DNA from 3 places in the Cupriavidus sp. C1SS-2L genome. Region 3 is predicted to be linked to each of the others. Evidence: predicted binding sites of a transcription regulator. Region 3 holds the regulator's gene; each other region holds the start of a gene.
The links. The regulator FNR, encoded in region 3, switches genes on or off when oxygen is low (the NO sensors DNR and NnrR bind a similar motif). The targets are predictions, from matches to a motif close to TTGATNNNNATCAA.
Positions count from the first base shown of each region.

Region 1 (5,682 bases), on a different replicon from region 3:
CGATGCAGAAGATGTGCACGGCCCCGCGCAGGTCGGCCCAATACAGCCGCGGGCGCGCCGGCAGGCCAGCGGCGGCCAGCCTCGCGCGAATGGCGTCCAGCTCCGCGTCTGCTACCAGTGCCTTCATGCCCGGTGGAAGCGCGTCGCGAATGAGGCGGATGCCGGTCGGCCGGTCGGACGCATGCTTGATGGCCATGGCGAGCGTAAGCCGCTGCCCTCTTCCGGCGATCGTCCGTACGAGATACATGACTGCATCCACCAGCCCCCACGCCAGGTTGCAGCCCAGCGCGGCATGCAGCATGGTCCTGCTCGCGCCGGCGCCGGCACTCGCCGACGAGACCGCGCCGACAAACGTCAGGGCCATGAACAAACCAAAGCACATCTCGGAAACGCGGTCCACCACATCGAGCACCGCGCCCCGGCTTTCGCCCCGGTCTGCCAGTACCTCCACCCTGCCGACCGTGCTGGCTGCGCCCGGACTGGAATCAGGAGGCCGCACCGCCATGTCCGCCTGCCTTGACCAGCAATACGGGCAAGCTGCCGTGGCGCAGCAGGCTTTCCGCGACGCTACCCATCAATACCCGACCGATGCCCGAGCGGCCATGTGTACCCGCTACCACGATCTGGGCGCCGCGCTCTTCAGCAATCTGCTGAACCTGCTTGCCGAGATCGCCAAGCTCGAGGATCTGGTCGACGAGGATTGCCTGGCTGCGCACCTGCTGCGCTTCGGCTTTCGCCTGCGCCTCGGCCAGAAGCTTGTGCCCTGCCCGGACCAGACCTGCACGCACGTCCGGCTCTTCGTATCCGCCATCGACGATATGCACGATGTCCAGCTCGGCATCGCTCGCCGCGGCCAGCCCAATAGCTTCCGCCAGGCCAAGATCGCCGCACTGGCTTCCGTCTATCGCCACCAGAATCCTTGTGTACATTGCCTTCTCCTGCTGCATGCCCGAACCGCAAGGCGCCATCACCGGGACATTCGCCGGTCCAATATCCGGATCCGGATTTCAATGCGAGAACAATACGGGCACCGTCATGGAAGACAGCAGCGTGCGCGTGACGCCTCCGAGCACAAGCTCCCGCATGCGCCCATGGCCGTATGCACCCATCACGATCAGGTCAGCATCGAAATCGGCGGCACGGGACAACAGCAATTCCCCGATGGTCAGGTCGGAACCGCCCGGGCCGTGCTCGACCTCCACCGTCACACCGTGTCGTTCCAGGACGCGCACCGCATGGGCGACCGGCGTGGCGTCCGGACGTGCTTCCTTGGCAGCAGTCTGGGCGCACAGTATGCGTGCCGTCGCTCCGCCAATGAGCGGCAGCGCATCATGCAAGGCCCGTGCCGCTTCGCGGCTGCCATTCCATGCCACCATCACCCGCGCCCCTGTTGTCTTGAACTGCCCGTCACACGGAACGACGAGTACCGGCCGTCCGCTTTCCAGCAGCAACGCTTCGAGCACCTGCGTGGCAAGCGGGCCTTCTTCGCCATTGGCGTCATACTGGCCCGCGACGATCAGGCCGGCTTCGCGCGACTCCCTCAGCACCGTGGAAAGGACGTCGTGCTCCGCTGCCCGCCATTCCACGCCAGCGCCAAGATCCTTTGTCGTTTCCAGGAACTGATGACGAGTACGCTCCCCGATCAACCGGCGCCGCTGCCTGTCCCTTTCGATATAGTCGGCGGCGTTGTCCATCAGGTAGAACCATGCGGGATCGGGAATGAAGCTGCCCAGGAGGCCGATCAACGGACAATCATGGGAACTCGCCAGCTGGGTCGCCAGCGCCAGCCGAGTTGTCATATGCCTGCTGCGATCCAGATGCACCAGAATGCTGCTGTAGTTCATGCTCGTTCCTTATCCTGAGGGTCGAACGACAATCAAAGGCCCTGGCCTGCAAAACGGTGAGCCGTACCCCGCGACTTCTATCGCATAGACAGTTACCGATGCAGCGGCCCTTCCTTGTGTGGCACCGCCATCTGACGACTACCTGCTTTATCAAAAGTAGGTGCTGAAGCGGTGATCGCCTTGCGGTAGAGCAACTTCGATCGATGTTTCGCCATGGTGACGTCTGATCAAGACCTAGAAGACTTCAGGTGCGGTCCACGTTGCACCACCCGTCCACAGCTCATTGATCTGCAGCAACCGGGCCTGGAAGCTTTGTCATAGCCTGTATCCAAAGTCGAAGCATTCGGAGGCAGCGCTCCTTGTTGCCTTTTCGATTCCCGAGTATTGCGATGACCACGGCCTCTATGTCTGTCACGCCTGCGACGGTTTCACGGCTGCATTCCGGCGGCCGCGCTTTGTTTTTGAAAACCTGACGAAGGAGGCATCATGAACGCGACGATGCGTGCAATGGTTTTCGACGGCGGGAGTCCAATCCTAGCTGACCGCCGGGTGCCAGTGCCGGTCCCGGGAGCCGGTGAAGTGCGAATCCGCGTGGCGGCGTGCGGCGTGTGCCGTACGGACCTGCATGTGGTGGATGGAGACCTCTCCTTGCCCAAGCCCGCGCTGATCCCGGGCCATGAAATCGTTGGTCGCGTCGATGCGCTCGGCGCCGGTGTCGTTGGACTGTCAATCGGCGCGCGGGTCGGCGTGCCATGGCTGGGGCACACCTGCGGGCAGTGCCGCTTCTGCCTGAGCGGGCGGGAGAACCTTTGCGATGCACCCCAGTTCCACGGCTATACCCGTGACGGCGGATATGCCGAGTACGTGGTCGCCGATGCCAGCTATTGCTTTCGCATTCCCGAAACGTATGACGACGAGCATGCAGCGCCGCTGCTCTGCGCCGGCCTCATCGGCTTCCGGACACTGCGCTCGGCTGGGGATGCACAACGTATCGGCATCTACGGATTTGGCGCCGCCGCACATATCGTGACGCAAATCGCGGTGGCGCAAGGCCGGACCGTCTACGCCTTCACGCGGCCCGGGGACCAAGCCGCCCAGACTTTGGCCACGGATGTCGGGGCTGCCTGGGCGGGCAGCAGTCAGGACAAGGCACCCGCCACGTTGGACGCTGCCTTGATCTTTGCCCCCGACGGCGCCCTCGTGCCTGCAGCGCTGGCGGCTGTCGACAAGGGTGGCACTGTGGTCTGCGGGGGCATTCACATGAGCGACATTCCTTCCTTCCCGTATCGACTGTTATGGGAGGAACGGCGGATCGTCTCCGTAGCGAACCTGACGCGTGCCGACGGCCACGGCCTGATGGAAGCGGCAGCCACGTGGCCATTGCATATTCGTACCACGTCCTATCCTCTTTCCAGTGCCAATGCGGCGTTGGATGACCTGCGCGCTGGCCGTCTGGCCGGGGCGGCGGTGCTCCGCGTGTGACGGCTTCTTCCGACTGGATTGGCCGCGGCTTTCAGGTACTCGGGTGGGGATCCCCGACCATCGCCGCCTGGCCATGCGCTTGGCGCGGCATGATCGTGTTACGACCAGCAGCCTTTGCCTGGTAGAGACGGCGGTCGGCCTGGCGCAGAAGCTGTTCAGAAGATTCCGCGCGAGCATTCTTGCCGTCAAAAGTCGCCACCCCAATACTCACGCTCAGCGGAACAGGCCGCGCGCCCATACTTGTCAACTCCGTTGCCATCACTGCTGCGCGAATGTTCTCCGCAATCCTGATTGCCCCGTTCATGTCCGTGCTTGTCAGCAACACAGAGAACTCTTCGCCACCATAACGGCCAACGAAATCTGCCGGGCGACGGATATTCTTGGTAATGCATTGCGCAATCGCCTTTAGCGCTTCATCACCAATAGCATGGCCGTGCCGGTCATTGAGCGCTTTGAAGTTGTCGGCATCGAGCATCAGTACGGACAGGTTCCTGCCGTCCCGGCTGGCCCGCTTCCACTCTGTCTCCAGCGTCGAACTCAGGACGCGGCGGTTGCCGACCCCGGTCAGGCTATCCGTCGTAGCAAGCAGGTGAAGCCGGTTCTCCATTTCGAGCCGCTTCCGGAACAGCCTCGCAAACATCACCGACATCCAGATAATCAGCACATCAAGCACCGTCACAACGCCACCGATAGCCCAGGCACGCTGCGTCCATTGCGCGTAGATGTCCTGGATTGCGAGGCCCACAACAATGATCAATGGATACTTTCCGATACGCCTGAAACTGTAGAGGCGCTGCGCGCCATCCAGCGTCGCGGTGCCAATGTAGGAACCATTGTCGGACTGGATGAGCGGCTCGAACGACGGGGCACCGGCAATGCTCTGACCGATATCCTCACGCTTGTAGGGACGCCGCATCAGTACCGTTCCGTCACCAGACGCATTTCATAAAGGGCGACTGCGGCAACGCATGCCATGGTCACGGCGGCAACACTCGCCCCCACAATGAACAACGGCGGGCCTCACTCAAAGCATGGTCTTATAAAACAGGGGGTCATTTTGCGTGGAAGGGGCTTTTAAGGCATCGGAACAGGGAAACTCCGCCAAAAAAATGCCGTTATGCAACATAGGCATCCCGCAGCAAGCGAGTGACAAAGCACACACCTGGAGCCAGGCAGGCATCACAGGGATAGGTAAATCTGGCCGCTAAAGCCGATAGCCCTTGGCAACCACATTGCGGCGCGGCTCGCGTTTCGTGCTCAGTGCGATGGCCAACATTCCGTGCGCCGCGGCATTCGAACGCCGGCTTGTTGACCCGGAATGATATTGATAGGCTCCATTGGCGTGCTTGGGCGAAATGTAGGTCGTAATCCGGAAGTCCCCCCAAGCGGGATGCTATCGATGGGGAAATCGAGATGGAAGACGACAAAAGTCCCGAACTGGCGCTGACTCGGCGCGACTTTCTGCGCGCTGCCGGCCTGGGCGCCGCGGCGTTTGGCCTTGGCGGGGCCCACAACGCCCAGGCTGCAGCGCCCGGTACAGATAGCGCCGGGCCGTCCACCGCAAGCCATGCGGCAGGTCCGTACAACATTCTTCTTATCGTTGTCGATCAGGAGCGTCGTTTTCGGCCGGGAGAACTGCCGGTGGGCTACAGCCTGCCGGCACATGAACGCTTGATGAAGCGTGGCACGACCTTCCTGAACCACCAGATCAACTCGTGCGTCTGCACGCCGTCGCGGTCTGTACTCTATACGGGCCAGCACATCCAGCAGACGCGGATGTTCGACAACACCAATTTTCCGTGGATCACCAGCATGTCGACCGACATACCGACGCTTGGTGACATGCTTCGCGACGCAGGCTACTACACCGCGTACAAAGGCAAATGGCATCTCACCAAGGAGTTCGAGACCGTTAACAAGCTTGGCACGCCAACGAAGATATTTACCGCGGAAATGGAGGCCTATGGCTTCTCGGACTACATCGGGATTGGCGATATCATCGCCCACACGAGTGGCGGCTACCTGCACGACGGGGTAATTGCCGCCATGGGGACGAGCTGGCTGCGCGGGAAAGGCCGTGATCTTGCGGCCCAGGGCAAGCCATGGTTTCTGGCGATGAACCTCGTCAACCCGCATGACGTGATGTTCTACGACACCGACGCACCCGGAACCAAAGTTCAGGCAACACGCGGCCTTGCGCATGTCGCCCGCGATCCGGCCGACCCGCTATATGCAAAGCAGTGGAATTTCACGCTTCCGGCCAGCCACGCACAGCCGCTCGACGCACCCGGGCGTCCGCCCGCCCACCGGGACTTCCTGCGCTCGCACGACGCTATGGTCGGCGCCATTCCTAACG
Region 1 is NZ_CP172709.1:1,667,376-1,673,057, reverse strand. Features, by position in the region: gene ACIGJG_RS25385 (hypothetical protein) at 1-382, opposite strand, end outside; gene ACIGJG_RS25380 (universal stress protein) at 486-947, opposite strand; gene ACIGJG_RS25375 (universal stress protein) at 1,008-1,844, opposite strand; gene ACIGJG_RS25370 (zinc-dependent alcohol dehydrogenase family protein) at 2,331-3,326, shown strand; gene ACIGJG_RS25365 (sensor domain-containing diguanylate cyclase) at 3,358-4,245, opposite strand; gene ACIGJG_RS25360 (sulfatase family protein) at 4,740-5,682, shown strand, end outside.
Region 1: ACIGJG_RS25375 (universal stress protein) is a predicted target of FNR. The motif match lies at 2,128-2,141, and genes of this name have one in related genera.

Region 2 (5,682 bases), on a different replicon from region 3:
TGGCCGCCGCAATTGGCTGGCGTGTTGCCACCATGTGCGGCTGGAATGACGGCGTTTTCGGCGAATGCGGTCGATGACACGGTCATCGGGGCGGCCTGCACGATCGACGTGCCGGCCAGGCCCAGCACTGCCACAGCGCAATGCAGCAAAGGCGTTGTTTTCATCGGAGAACCCGTTCCGCAATGGAAAGAAATGACCCGCACGGCATAACTCCAATACGGTAGGACGGAATTTCGGAAATGCCTAGTTGATTGCGTCTTTCGAAATGCTAGCTCGTCGGACCGGGCCCGGTGCGGCCGCGGTATGAGCAGGCACAAACCGCCTACGCCATGGCAAAGCGCCTGCGCAGAAGCCGGGTGGCGTTGGCCAGCGTACCTTCGGATACCTCCACAACCTCGCGCAGATAGTCCTCGCTGGCATCCAGCAGTGCCGCGTACATATCACGGCACAGGTCTCGCGCGGTGCGACCGGGCCAGTCCGTGGGCAGCAGTTGTTCCGGCAGATTCGGGTCGCGCAGCAGCACGCGGCGGTATTCGTGCAGCAGCAGCGTGCGTACGAAAAAGGCGTCGGCCGGCGTCATGGCATGTGCGTCGGCCAGCACGGGCGAGAAGCGGCGCAGCAGCGCCTGCCACGCGGACGCCACGTCGCCGAGCTTGAACGTCTGGTGCATCAGCGTCTGCAGCGGTCGGATCGAGAATGTCTCGAGGCTGGTCGCGTCCATCACCGCGACGAAGTCCTGCGCATGCGCTGCACGGATGATCTCACCTAGCGAGTTTGCATCGGCATTCGGATGCGCATACACGCCCGGCGCGATCGCGCCGAAGCCTTCCCACAGCAGCTCGCGCTTCAATCGCTGGCGGATGGTGGCGCGCGCGTCGCCACGCACCAGCGCCAACGTCCAGCGGCCGTCCCAGTCGGGTGCGTCGCCGGCGTAGATTCGCTTGCCGGCATGCAGGCAGCGCTGCAGCCCCGCCTCGGACAAGCCGTAGTAGCTGCGCCGCCCGATGCGCGTGGCGTTGAGCCAGTCATCGGACGTCAGCCGGAACGTCGCAGTGCGTACAAGCCGGTCGTTGATGCCGAACGGCTCGGCCAGGCGGATCAGGCTGCCCAGCCACAGCGCCTGAGGCCGCGGCGCGACCACATCGCCAAACAGTGTCACGAGCATCGAATTGGCGCCGAGCTTAAGGCCGCGTGCGAGCCGCGCGACCTGCGGGGAAACCGGTTCTGTCGCCGAACGGGTGGCCATGCATGCCCCTCAAAATGATTCCGAAAGTGATACACAAACGTCGATTGTTTGAATCAAATTGTATCACTATCATCCATTGCAACCGAATGATTTGACGCAGGTCAAGACCCTACAAAGCGGAGTACTGCATGTACGCACAGTTGGTGGATACCGGGGCAACAAGGCTCCGCGCGATGGAAGAGATGGACCCGCAGGAGCGCGAGTTCCAGGCACGCGTGGATGCCGGCATCAAGATCGAAGCGAAGGACTGGATGCCCGAGGCTTACCGCAAGACCCTGATCCGCCAGATCTCGCAGCACGCGCATTCCGAGATCATCGGCCAACTGCCTGAAGGCAACTGGGTCACGCGTGCGCCGACGCTGGAACGCAAGGCCGTGCTGCTGGCAAAGATCCAGGACGAAGCGGGCCACGGCCTCTACCTGTATAGCGCCGCCGAAACGCTCGGTGCTTCGCGCGACGAACTGCTGGGCGACCTGCACTCCGGCAAGGCGAAGTATTCGAGCATCTTCAACTACCCGACGCTGAGCTGGGCCGACATCGGCGCGATCGGCTGGCTGGTCGATGGCTCGGCCATCATCAACCAGGTGCCGCTGTGCCGCTGCTCGTTTGGTCCGTATGCCCGCGCCATGGTGCGCGTGTGCAAGGAAGAGTCGTTCCACCAGCGCCAGGGCTACGACATCCTGCTCAAGCTGTGCCAAGGCACGGCCGAACAGAAACAGATGGCGCAGGACGCACTGAACCGCTGGTGGTGGCCCGCGCTGATGATGTTCGGCCCGTCCGATGCGGATTCACCGAACAGCGCGCAGTCGATGAAATGGCGCATCAAGCTGTTCTCGAACGACGAGCTGCGCCAGAAGATGGTCGATCAGACCGTGCCGCAGGCCGAGTACCTGGGCCTGACCATTCCCGATCCGGACCTCAAGTGGAACGAGGAACGCGGCCATTACGATTTCGGCGCGATCAACTGGGACGAGTTCTACAACGTCCTGCGCGGCAACGGCCCGTGCAACCGCGACCGCCTGCGCACGCGCGTCAAGGCCTGGGACGACGGTGCGTGGTTCCGTGAAGCGCTGGTGGCCCGCGCCGACAAGCAAGAGCGCGCCGCCGCCTGAGCATCCGGCGCGCCGCCGCGCCAACAACCCCTCACAAACTGACAGGAGAGTTGCCATGAAAGAGTGGCCGCTTTGGGAGATCTTTATCCGCAGCCAGCACGGTCTCGCTCACAAGCACGTGGGCAGCCTGCATGCGCCGGACGGCGAAATGGCGATCAATCACGCGCGTGACGTCTACACGCGTCGCAATGAAGGCGTCAGCGTCTGGGTCGTGAAAGCCGCCGACGTAGTCGCCAGCAGCCCCGGCGACAAGGGCCCGCTGTTCGAGCCCGCCAACAGCAAGGTCTACCGCCACCCCACCTTCTTCCCGATGCCGGAAGAGGTCAAGCACATCTGAATTCCAGGCGCGAGGACGCATCCACCATGGACCAACACAAGTTCGAATATCTGCAGCGCCTGGGCGATACCACGCTGGTGCTGGGCCAGCGCCTGTCGGAATGGTGCGGCCGCGGCCCCGCGCTGGAAGAGGACATTGCGCTGACCAACGTCGCGCTGGATCTCGTCGGCCAGACCCGCCTGTGGCTCGGCTACGCGGCGGAAGTCGAAGGCGTGGGCCGCAACGCTGACCAGCTTGCCTACCTGCGCGATGCCCACCAGTTCCGCAACCTGCTGCTCGTCGAACAGCCCAACGGCAGCTACGCCGACACGCTGGCCCGCCAGTTCCTGTTCGATACCTGGCACTACTTCCTGCTTGAGCGGCTGCAGCACTCGACCGATGCGCGCATTGCAGAGATTGCGGCCAAGTCGCTGAAGGAAGTGACCTACCACGTGCGCCGCAGCGGGGACCTCGTCGTTCGCCTTGGTGACGGCACCGAGGAGAGCCATCGCCGCATGCAGGATGCCTTCGACGACCTGTGGATGTTCACCGGCGAACTGTTCGAGTCCGATGCTGCCGAAGTCGCGCTGGTTGCACAGGGCGTTGCGGTCGATCCGGCCTCGCTGGCCGAGTCGTGGCAGCGCCATGTGGGCGAGGTACTGGAGGAAGCCACGTTGCGCATCCCCGCTGGCAATTGGTCGCAGACCGGTGGCCGCCAGGGCCGCCATACTGAACATCTTGGCTACCTGCTGGCCGAGATGCAGTTCCTGCAGCGCGCCTATCCTGGCGCCCGGTGGTGAGCGCCATGTCAGCGCAAGTGTTGGAACGCGCCAGCGTTGCACAGCTCTGGGACTGGCTGGAGCAGGTGCCCGACCCGGAAATCCCGGTGATCTCCGTCGTCGACCTGGGCATCGTGCGCGACGTGGCGTGGATCGACGACGCCTGCGTGATCACCATCACGCCGACGTACTCGGGCTGCCCGGCCATGACGGTGATCCGCGACGACATCGAGCGCGTGCTGGGTGCGCAGGGCATCGACCGCATCAGCGTGCAAACGCGCCTGGCGCCGGCCTGGACCACCGACTGGATGAGCCCGCGCGGCAAGGCCAGCCTGTCCGGCTACGGCATTGCGCCGCCCGCGCAGCAGGTGATTGACATCAGCGGCATCAGCCGCAAGGCGTCGCCCGCGCTGGTGGTGGCCTGCCCGCACTGCGGCTCGCGCCACACACGCCTGGTCAGCCAGTTCGGCTCGACCGCCTGCAAGGCCCTGTACCGCTGCGGCGATTGCAAGGAACCTTTCGACTATTTCAAGGCCCATTGAGCCGCCCGGAGCCGCAGAATGAGCAAATTCCATGAACTGACCGTCGCCAGCGTGACACGCGAAACGCGCGATGCCGTGGCGGTGACTTTCGCCGTGCCGGAGGACCTGGCCGATACCTATCGCTACGTGCAGGGCCAGCATCTGACGCTGCGCGCCGGCATCGGCGGCGAGGACGTCCGCCGCTCGTACTCGATCTGCTCCGCCGTGCAGGACCGGCGCCTGCGCGTGGCGATCAAGCGCGTGGATGGCGGCATGTTCTCGAACTGGGCCAACGATGCGTTGCAGCCGGGCATGACGCTGGAAGTCATGCCGCCGTCGGGACATTTCCACGTGCCGCTGTCGGACACGCACAGCAAGCACTACGTGGCGTTCGCCGCCGGCAGCGGCATCACGCCGATGCTGTCGATCATCAAGACCACGCTGATGACCGAGCCGGACAGCCGCTTCACGCTGTTCTACGGCAACCGCGCATCGTCGTCGGTGCTGTTCAAGGAAGAACTTGAAGACCTGAAGGACACCTACCTCGAGCGCTTCAACCTCGTCTTCATCCTGAGCCGCGAACAGCTCGACATCGACCTGTTCAATGGCCGCATCGACGGCGAGAAAGTGCGCGCGCTGCTGCGCCACTGGGTGCGCCCGCAGGACATCGACGTGGCCTTTATCTGCGGCCCGCATTCGATGATGGAAGAGGTGTCGCATGCGCTGCAAGAAAACGGCGTCGACAAGGCACGCATCAAGCGCGAACTGTTCGCCACCAGCATTCCCGCGGCGCGCCCCGCGGCGCACGCACACAAGCAGCTGGGGCAGCAGCAGTGCGAGGTCACGGTGATCCAGGATGGCCGCACGCGGCAGTTCACGCTGGAGAAGAACAAGGAGACCATCCTCGACGCCGCGCTGGCGCAGGGGATCGAGCTGCCTTACTCCTGCAAGGGCGGCGTCTGTTCCACGTGCCGCTGCAAGCGCATCGAAGGCGAGGTCGACATGGATGTCAACTTCGCGCTCGAAGACTACGAGGTTGCGCGCGGTTTCATCCTGAGCTGCCAGAGCTACGCCGTCACCGACAAGCTGGTGATCGATTTCGACCAGGAAACCTGAGCGGTTCCCGGCGTCCATTCAAGTCATTCAAGCCATTCAAGCAAACATTTCCCCGGAGCAAGCTGTGTCCCATCCGTTTTTCACGCGTCATCAGGCGCTGCTGGACCAAGCCACCCAGGCCATCGCCGAGCGCGGCTACTGGAGCCCGTTCCCCGAAATGCCGAGCCCCAGGGCGTACGGCGAGACCGCCAACGCCGACGGCAAGGCCGCATTCGAAGCGCGGCTGAACAAGCCCTTCGCGCTGACACAGCCGGGCACGGTCGGCCAGGCCGGCAAGGAAGTCTCGCCGTATGGCACGGAACTGGGCGTTACCTATCCGAAGCCCGATCTCGACCAGCTTTTCGCCGGCGTGGCGGCAGGCATGCCCGCATGGCGCAAGGCTGGCCCCCAGGCTTGGGTTGGCGTCTCGCTCGAGATCCTGCATCGCCTGAACCGCCGCAGCTTCGAGATTGCGTACGCAGTCATGCACACCACCGGCCAGGCCTTCATGATGGCCTTCCAGGCCGGCGGCCCGCACGCGCAGGACCGCGGCCTGGAAGCCGTGGCCTATGCGTGGGACGAGATGCGTCGCATCCCGAAGCGTGCAGTGTGG
Region 2 is NZ_CP172709.1:349,861-355,542, forward strand. Features, by position in the region: gene ACIGJG_RS19300 (YbhB/YbcL family Raf kinase inhibitor-like protein) at 1-164, opposite strand, end outside; gene paaX (phenylacetic acid degradation operon negative regulatory protein PaaX) at 323-1,246, opposite strand; gene paaA (1,2-phenylacetyl-CoA epoxidase subunit PaaA) at 1,375-2,358, shown strand; gene paaB (1,2-phenylacetyl-CoA epoxidase subunit PaaB) at 2,414-2,695, shown strand; gene paaC (1,2-phenylacetyl-CoA epoxidase subunit PaaC) at 2,722-3,474, shown strand; gene paaD (1,2-phenylacetyl-CoA epoxidase subunit PaaD) at 3,480-3,995, shown strand; gene paaE (1,2-phenylacetyl-CoA epoxidase subunit PaaE) at 4,014-5,090, shown strand; gene paaN (phenylacetic acid degradation protein PaaN) at 5,155-5,682, shown strand, end outside.
Region 2: paaA (1,2-phenylacetyl-CoA epoxidase subunit PaaA) is a predicted target of FNR. The motif match lies at 1,338-1,351, and genes of this name have one in related genera.

Region 3 (5,682 bases):
CGCGACCTTGGCAGTCAGGTGCTTGCCTTCTCGCTAGGGCCGTGGCAGGCATTCTGGATGCTCTTTTACGCGTTCGCCACGTGGGGCAACGCTGGCTTCATGCGCGAACAGGTCTGCAAGTACATGTGCCCGTATGCGCGGTTCCAGAGCGTGATGGTCGATCGCGATACCTATGTGGTGACGTACGACGTCGGTCGCGGCGAGCCGCGCGGCAGCCGGTCGCGCAAGGTGGACCACCATCAGGCGGGACTCGGGGACTGCGTCAATTGCAGCATCTGCGTGCAGGTGTGCCCGACGGGCATCGATATCCGCGACGGACTGCAGTACGAGTGCATCGGCTGCGGCGCCTGCATCGATGCGTGCAACCAGGTCATGGACAAGATGGATTACCCGCGCGGGCTGATCCGCTACACGTCCGAAAACGCGATGCGCAAGGCGCTGTCCGCAGCGGTTGCGCGCAAGCGTCTGGTGCGTCCGCGGGTCATCATCTACTCGGTCATCTGGCTGGTACTGGTGGCGGGCTTCGCAGCCTCGCTTGCGCTGCGCACGCCGTTGAAGGTCGACATCATTCGCGATCGTGGTGCGCTGGGCCGGGAAGTGGATGGACGCTGGATCGAGAACGTTTATCGCTTGCAGCTCATCAACACGACTGAGGCGCCTATGCGTATCAGCGTGCGTGCTGAAAGCGATGACCTGAAGAACCTGACCGTCGAATACGATCCGGATGCGCAGGCCCTGGCGCCGACCTCGAACAAGCTGGTGCCGATCCGGATCCGCGTGCCGATCGATGATGCCGCGCAGGGTACGCACAAGATCAGCGTGACAGTGACCAGCGAAGGTACGGGGCAGGGTAGTGCGCAAATCAGGCAATCTACCAGTTTCATCGTGCCGCGCAATTTGTAAAGCTAAAGGCGGTTGCAGCGCATCGGCGCTGTGCCGCACCAACCGCGAGCGCCCGGACAAGGCGCAGACGAAGGGGGCAAGACGATGCAAGAGGGCAATCCGTGGTGGAAGGAGCCGTGGCCGTGGCTGCTGATGAGCGGCCCGTTGCTGGCGATGGTGGCTTGCGGCGTAACGATCTGGCTGGCTTCCGCGAATCCCGACCGGCCTGTGGTCGAAGGTGTCGCACGCCATGGTCTGGTGGTCGAAAAGGTAGGGGCTTCCTCGGGTGGTGCCAAGGCGCCCCAAGCGAGGCAGCCATGAGGCTGCGCTGGCTGATGTGGGTACTGTGGCCAGCGTTCCTGATGGCCGGCGTAGCGACGGCGACGGTGTTTTCCGTGGTCGATCCCGGTGACCTGAATTTCTTCGGCCAGCCCATCGAGGCTTCACGCGAGGCCGTCTACACGATCGGATTCCTGCTCGCGTGGGTCTTCTGCGCGTTGTCCAGCGGCTTGACGCTGTACACGATGCCGACGAAGCTCAGCGAAACGGACGAACTGGAGTAAAAGGGAGGGCGGCCGCCTTGCCACGCAAGGCGGCCGTCTGCTTCAGCAGGAACGGCTGTAGACCTGCTTGATGCCTGCCATGTCGACGAGTTTCACATGGCGCTGGCGAATCTGGATCAGGCCGGCTTCGGCAAAGCGCGAGAAAAGGCGGCTGACGGTTTCGAGTTTAAGCCCGAGATAGCTGCCGATTTCTTCGCGGCTCATGCGCATGACGAACTCGGTCGAAGAATAGCCACGCGCGGAGAGTCGTTCGGACAGGTTGATCAGGAACGCGGCAAGGCGTTCTTCGGCGCGCATGGAGCCCAGCGTGACGAGCATGAGTTGGTCATTCGAGATTTCCTTGCCCATCAGGCGAAGGAACTGCTGCTGCAGCGATGGCAGGTCCATCGAAAGCGACTGCAGGTCGGACAGGCGCACAACGCAGACTTCGGTATCTTCGAGTGCGGTTGCGTCCGACGCGTGCTGCATTTCGCCGAGGCCGTCGAGGCCGACCACCTCGCCGGGCAGATGGAATCCGGTGATTTGCGAGCGGCCGTCTTCCGTGGTCACATGCGTTTTCAAGGTGCCGAAGCGGATCGCATAGACCGCGGTCAACGGATCGCCCATGCGGTACAGGGTCTCGCCCTTGTGGACGCGAACGCGTTCCTGCACCAGAGTGTCCATCTTCTGCAGGTCTTGCTGGTTCATGCCCACCGGCAGGCACAGTTGCCCCATGCCGCAAGTGGAGCAACGGGGCGACATCTCGGTGACGGGAATGGATGTTAGCAATTGGAACCTGCGAGTAATGAGCGGCGAGGGCGCAATGTATGCATTTTAACGCGCGATGTGATGCGGTAGGGAGTTGCAGTTGACATTTGGTGTGCTTCTCAGTGTTTTCATGCTAGCCCTGCTGGGTGGCTTTCACTGCGCTGCCATGTGCGGCGGCGTTGCGCTGGCTGTCGAGCAGCGTGCCGGGGACGTACCGGTTGCCATGGTGCGCCGGCGGCAGGACTGGGTCGTGGAATTGCTCGTCATGCACCTCGGGCGGATTTCCACCTACATGGTGCTTGGCGCGTTGCTCGGCGGGGTGGGTGCGACGGCCTGGCGGCAGGACTATCTGCCGGTGCAGCGCTGGCTGTTCGGGGCGGGCAGCGCCATGCTGCTCTTGTCCGGTTGGAGGCTCCTGCGTGGCGAGGCGTTTTCCATCGTCTGGCTGGAACAGCTTGCGGCGCGGGCCAGCAGGGCCATTGCTGCGGGCATGGCGCGTCCTGGTCGGAAGCCGCCGGTTGGCGTAGTGCGGCGCGGTGGCCTGATCCGGCGCTATGGAACAGGTCTGGCGTGGGGCCTGGTTCCCTGTGGCATGGTCTATGGTGCACTGGCGCTCGCGCTGCTGGCCGGAAATGCGCCGTCCGGGGCGCTGGTGATGGGCGCATTTGGCCTTGGCACGCTGCCGAATCTTCTGGCGCTGTCCAGTTTTTCGGGACTCCTGCGGGCCTGGTCGCGCCGGAGACGGGTCAGGATGGGAGCCGGGGTAGCAGTCATGGCGTTTGGGGCGATGGGTATCACCCGTGCGGTGTTATTGCCACATTCGCTGGCCGAGCATGGCTTCTGCCTGGTGTTCTAAGGCCCGGGGCGACGCGCTGTCGCCGCGTAGTGGTTGCAGGCGTGGGCGGGAATGCCATACAATCCTCTGCATTGCGGTATCGCGCGGCGTGTTTTCCGAGCGGCGCCTGGCAGCCCTTCCAAAAAAAGGGGCGCGCCCAGGGTTTCGGGCAATGAGCTGACATTTCGGCGCCGAACCCTTCCGCAGTCCATCCGGTTCAAAAGATCTGGTTTCAAAAGTCCGGCTGGCACTGCGACCGTGGTGCGGTCATTGCTGGCCCTGCTCCCGATATCCGTTTATTTTCTTGCGGCCTAGGCGGACGTTCGCCGGAAGCCATGTCCGTCCATTTGGGCGCGTGCAAGAGGTTCGTGCACTGGTACTTGCCGGTGACCGGATGATCTCCTGCCGGATCGACCCGGCAAATCGATGCAAAAAGAAGGTGCACGACCTTGAGGCGAAAGCGCTTCCAGGTTTGCTGCGCGACGAGATGGTGGTGGCATTCGCACCGCTGAATCCACAATGTCCAGGGCTCCGGGTTCGTCCGGGAGCAGGTGCAAAGACAGGCTGCACACCCACATGAATACCCAAGAGGCGAAAATCGTCCTCGAGACCGCGCTGATCTGTGCGCAGGAACCCCTGCGCGTAGGCGATCTGCGCCGGCTGTTCGCCGAAGATGTCGGTGCGGATACCATCCGGGTCCTGCTCGATGAACTGCGCCAGGACTGGCGCCAGCGCGGGGTCGAGCTGGTGGCGCTGGCCAGTGGCTGGCGCTTCCAGAGCCGCCCCGAGATGCGCGAGTACCTGGACCGGCTCAATCCTGAGAAGCCACCCAAGTATTCGCGGGCCGTCATGGAAACGCTGGCGATCATTGCGTACCGACAGCCGGTGACGCGCGGCGATATCGAGGAAATCCGTGGCGTGACGGTCAGCACGGAAGTGATCAAGAAGCTGGAAGACCGTAGCTGGATCGAAGTGATCGGCCACCGCGATGTGCCCGGCCGGCCGGCGCTGTATGCAACGACCAAGGCGTTCCTGGACGATCTCGGGCTGCGCACGCTCGATGAGCTGCCTCCTCTCGAAGACGCCCAGGCGCAGGCCCAGGCGACGCTGCTTGACCAGCAGGCAATAGATTTTGAAGAGCTGGCCACGGCGCAGCCGGTGGTCGGCGACGAAGAGGCCTTCCCCGAATCGGGGGCAACGCCGCCGGCAGGCGAGGTGGCTGAAGTCGCCGAAGCCGCACCGGTTGCCGATGAGTCGCCGGCCGAGGCGGCCGACGCTGTCGCACAAGCCTCCGCCGATGCCATGCACGTGGCAGACCTCGCGTCTGCCGTTTCCGAGGCAAACGGCTTCCATGCCGAAGACGCGCCGGGCGATCAGGACGGCGGCAATCCATCCGGCGACGACGACGCTGCGCCGCCGCACGCGAACGAGCACGATGAGCGCGTGCCCAACTGAACAATATGCAACATCCGATAGTGAATACTTTGTCTGACTCCGCTGAACAAGACACCCGGGCCGCCGGGGCACCGGCCGCCGATGGCGCTGCAGAATCCGGATCAGGCTCCGATGGCGCGCCGCGCAGGAAAGGGCTGAGGCGCGGCTTGCGCAACCTGGTGGCTTCGCGCCGGCAGGCTGCGCAGGATCGCGACGACCGCGGCGAGGAGACGGAATCTTCGGCACCGGCCGATGCGGGCGAGGGCAAGGCTGCCGGCGAGGCCGGCGGACGTGCCGCCCCGCGTGGCCGCGGCAAGCGCAAGCCGGCCAGGGCCGAAGGCACCGCGCCGCGTGAAGGCGGCCAACCCGCGCAGGAAGGTGGCGAAAAGGCCGAGTCGGCTGGCCGCAAGCGCAAGCCACAAGGCCAGCGTGCAGCCAGGGTTTCTCCGGAAGGTGACGCCCAGCCGGCAGCCCGGCAACAGGGCCGACGCAAGGGCGGCCCCCAGCAGGGTGGTGTCCAGCAACAGCGCAAGGGTCAACGCGGCGCCGAGAAGTCGGCCGCAGGCAGCGAAGACCTGTTCCGTTTCGTCATTTCCGACCAGTACGACCAGGAAGACACCGTCATTCCCCGCACCAAGGCAAAGCCGGTGCGCGAACTGTCGGCCGACGACGATGCACCGAAGCTGCACAAGGTCCTGGCCGAAGGCGGCCTTGGCTCGCGGCGCGAAATGGAAGAGCTGATCCTGCAGGGCCGCGTCTCCGTCAACGGACTGCCCGCGCATATCGGCCAGCGGATCCTGCCGACCGATCAGGTGCGCGTAAACGGCAAGCTGATCCACCGCAAAGTCTCCACCAAGCCGCCGCGCGTGCTGCTGTACCACAAGCCGGCCGGTGAAATCGTCAGCCAGTCAGATCCGGAAGGCCGTCCGACCGTGTTCGATAGCCTGCCGCGCATGAAGACCGGCAAGTGGGTCGCCGTGGGGCGCCTGGACTTCAATACCGAAGGCCTGCTGATCTTTACGACGTCCGGCGATATCGCCAACCGCTTCATGCATCCGCGCTATGGCGTGGAGCGCGAGTACGCGGTGCGTACGCTGGGCGAACTGGCGGAAGCCGATCGCCAGCGTCTGCTGCATGGCATCAAGCTCGATGATGGCGAAGCCAATTTCCTGCGCATTGCGGATGGCGGCGGCGAGGGCGTGAACCAGTGGTATCACGTGG
Region 3 is NZ_CP172708.1:2,265,837-2,271,518, reverse strand. Features, by position in the region: gene ccoG (cytochrome c oxidase accessory protein CcoG) at 1-903, shown strand, start outside; gene ACIGJG_RS10515 (FixH family protein) at 988-1,203, shown strand; gene ACIGJG_RS10510 (hypothetical protein) at 1,200-1,445, shown strand; gene fnr (fumarate/nitrate reduction transcriptional regulator Fnr) at 1,488-2,213, opposite strand; gene ACIGJG_RS10500 (sulfite exporter TauE/SafE family protein) at 2,293-3,048, shown strand; gene scpB (SMC-Scp complex subunit ScpB) at 3,604-4,482, shown strand; gene rluB (23S rRNA pseudouridine(2605) synthase RluB) at 4,488-5,682, shown strand, end outside.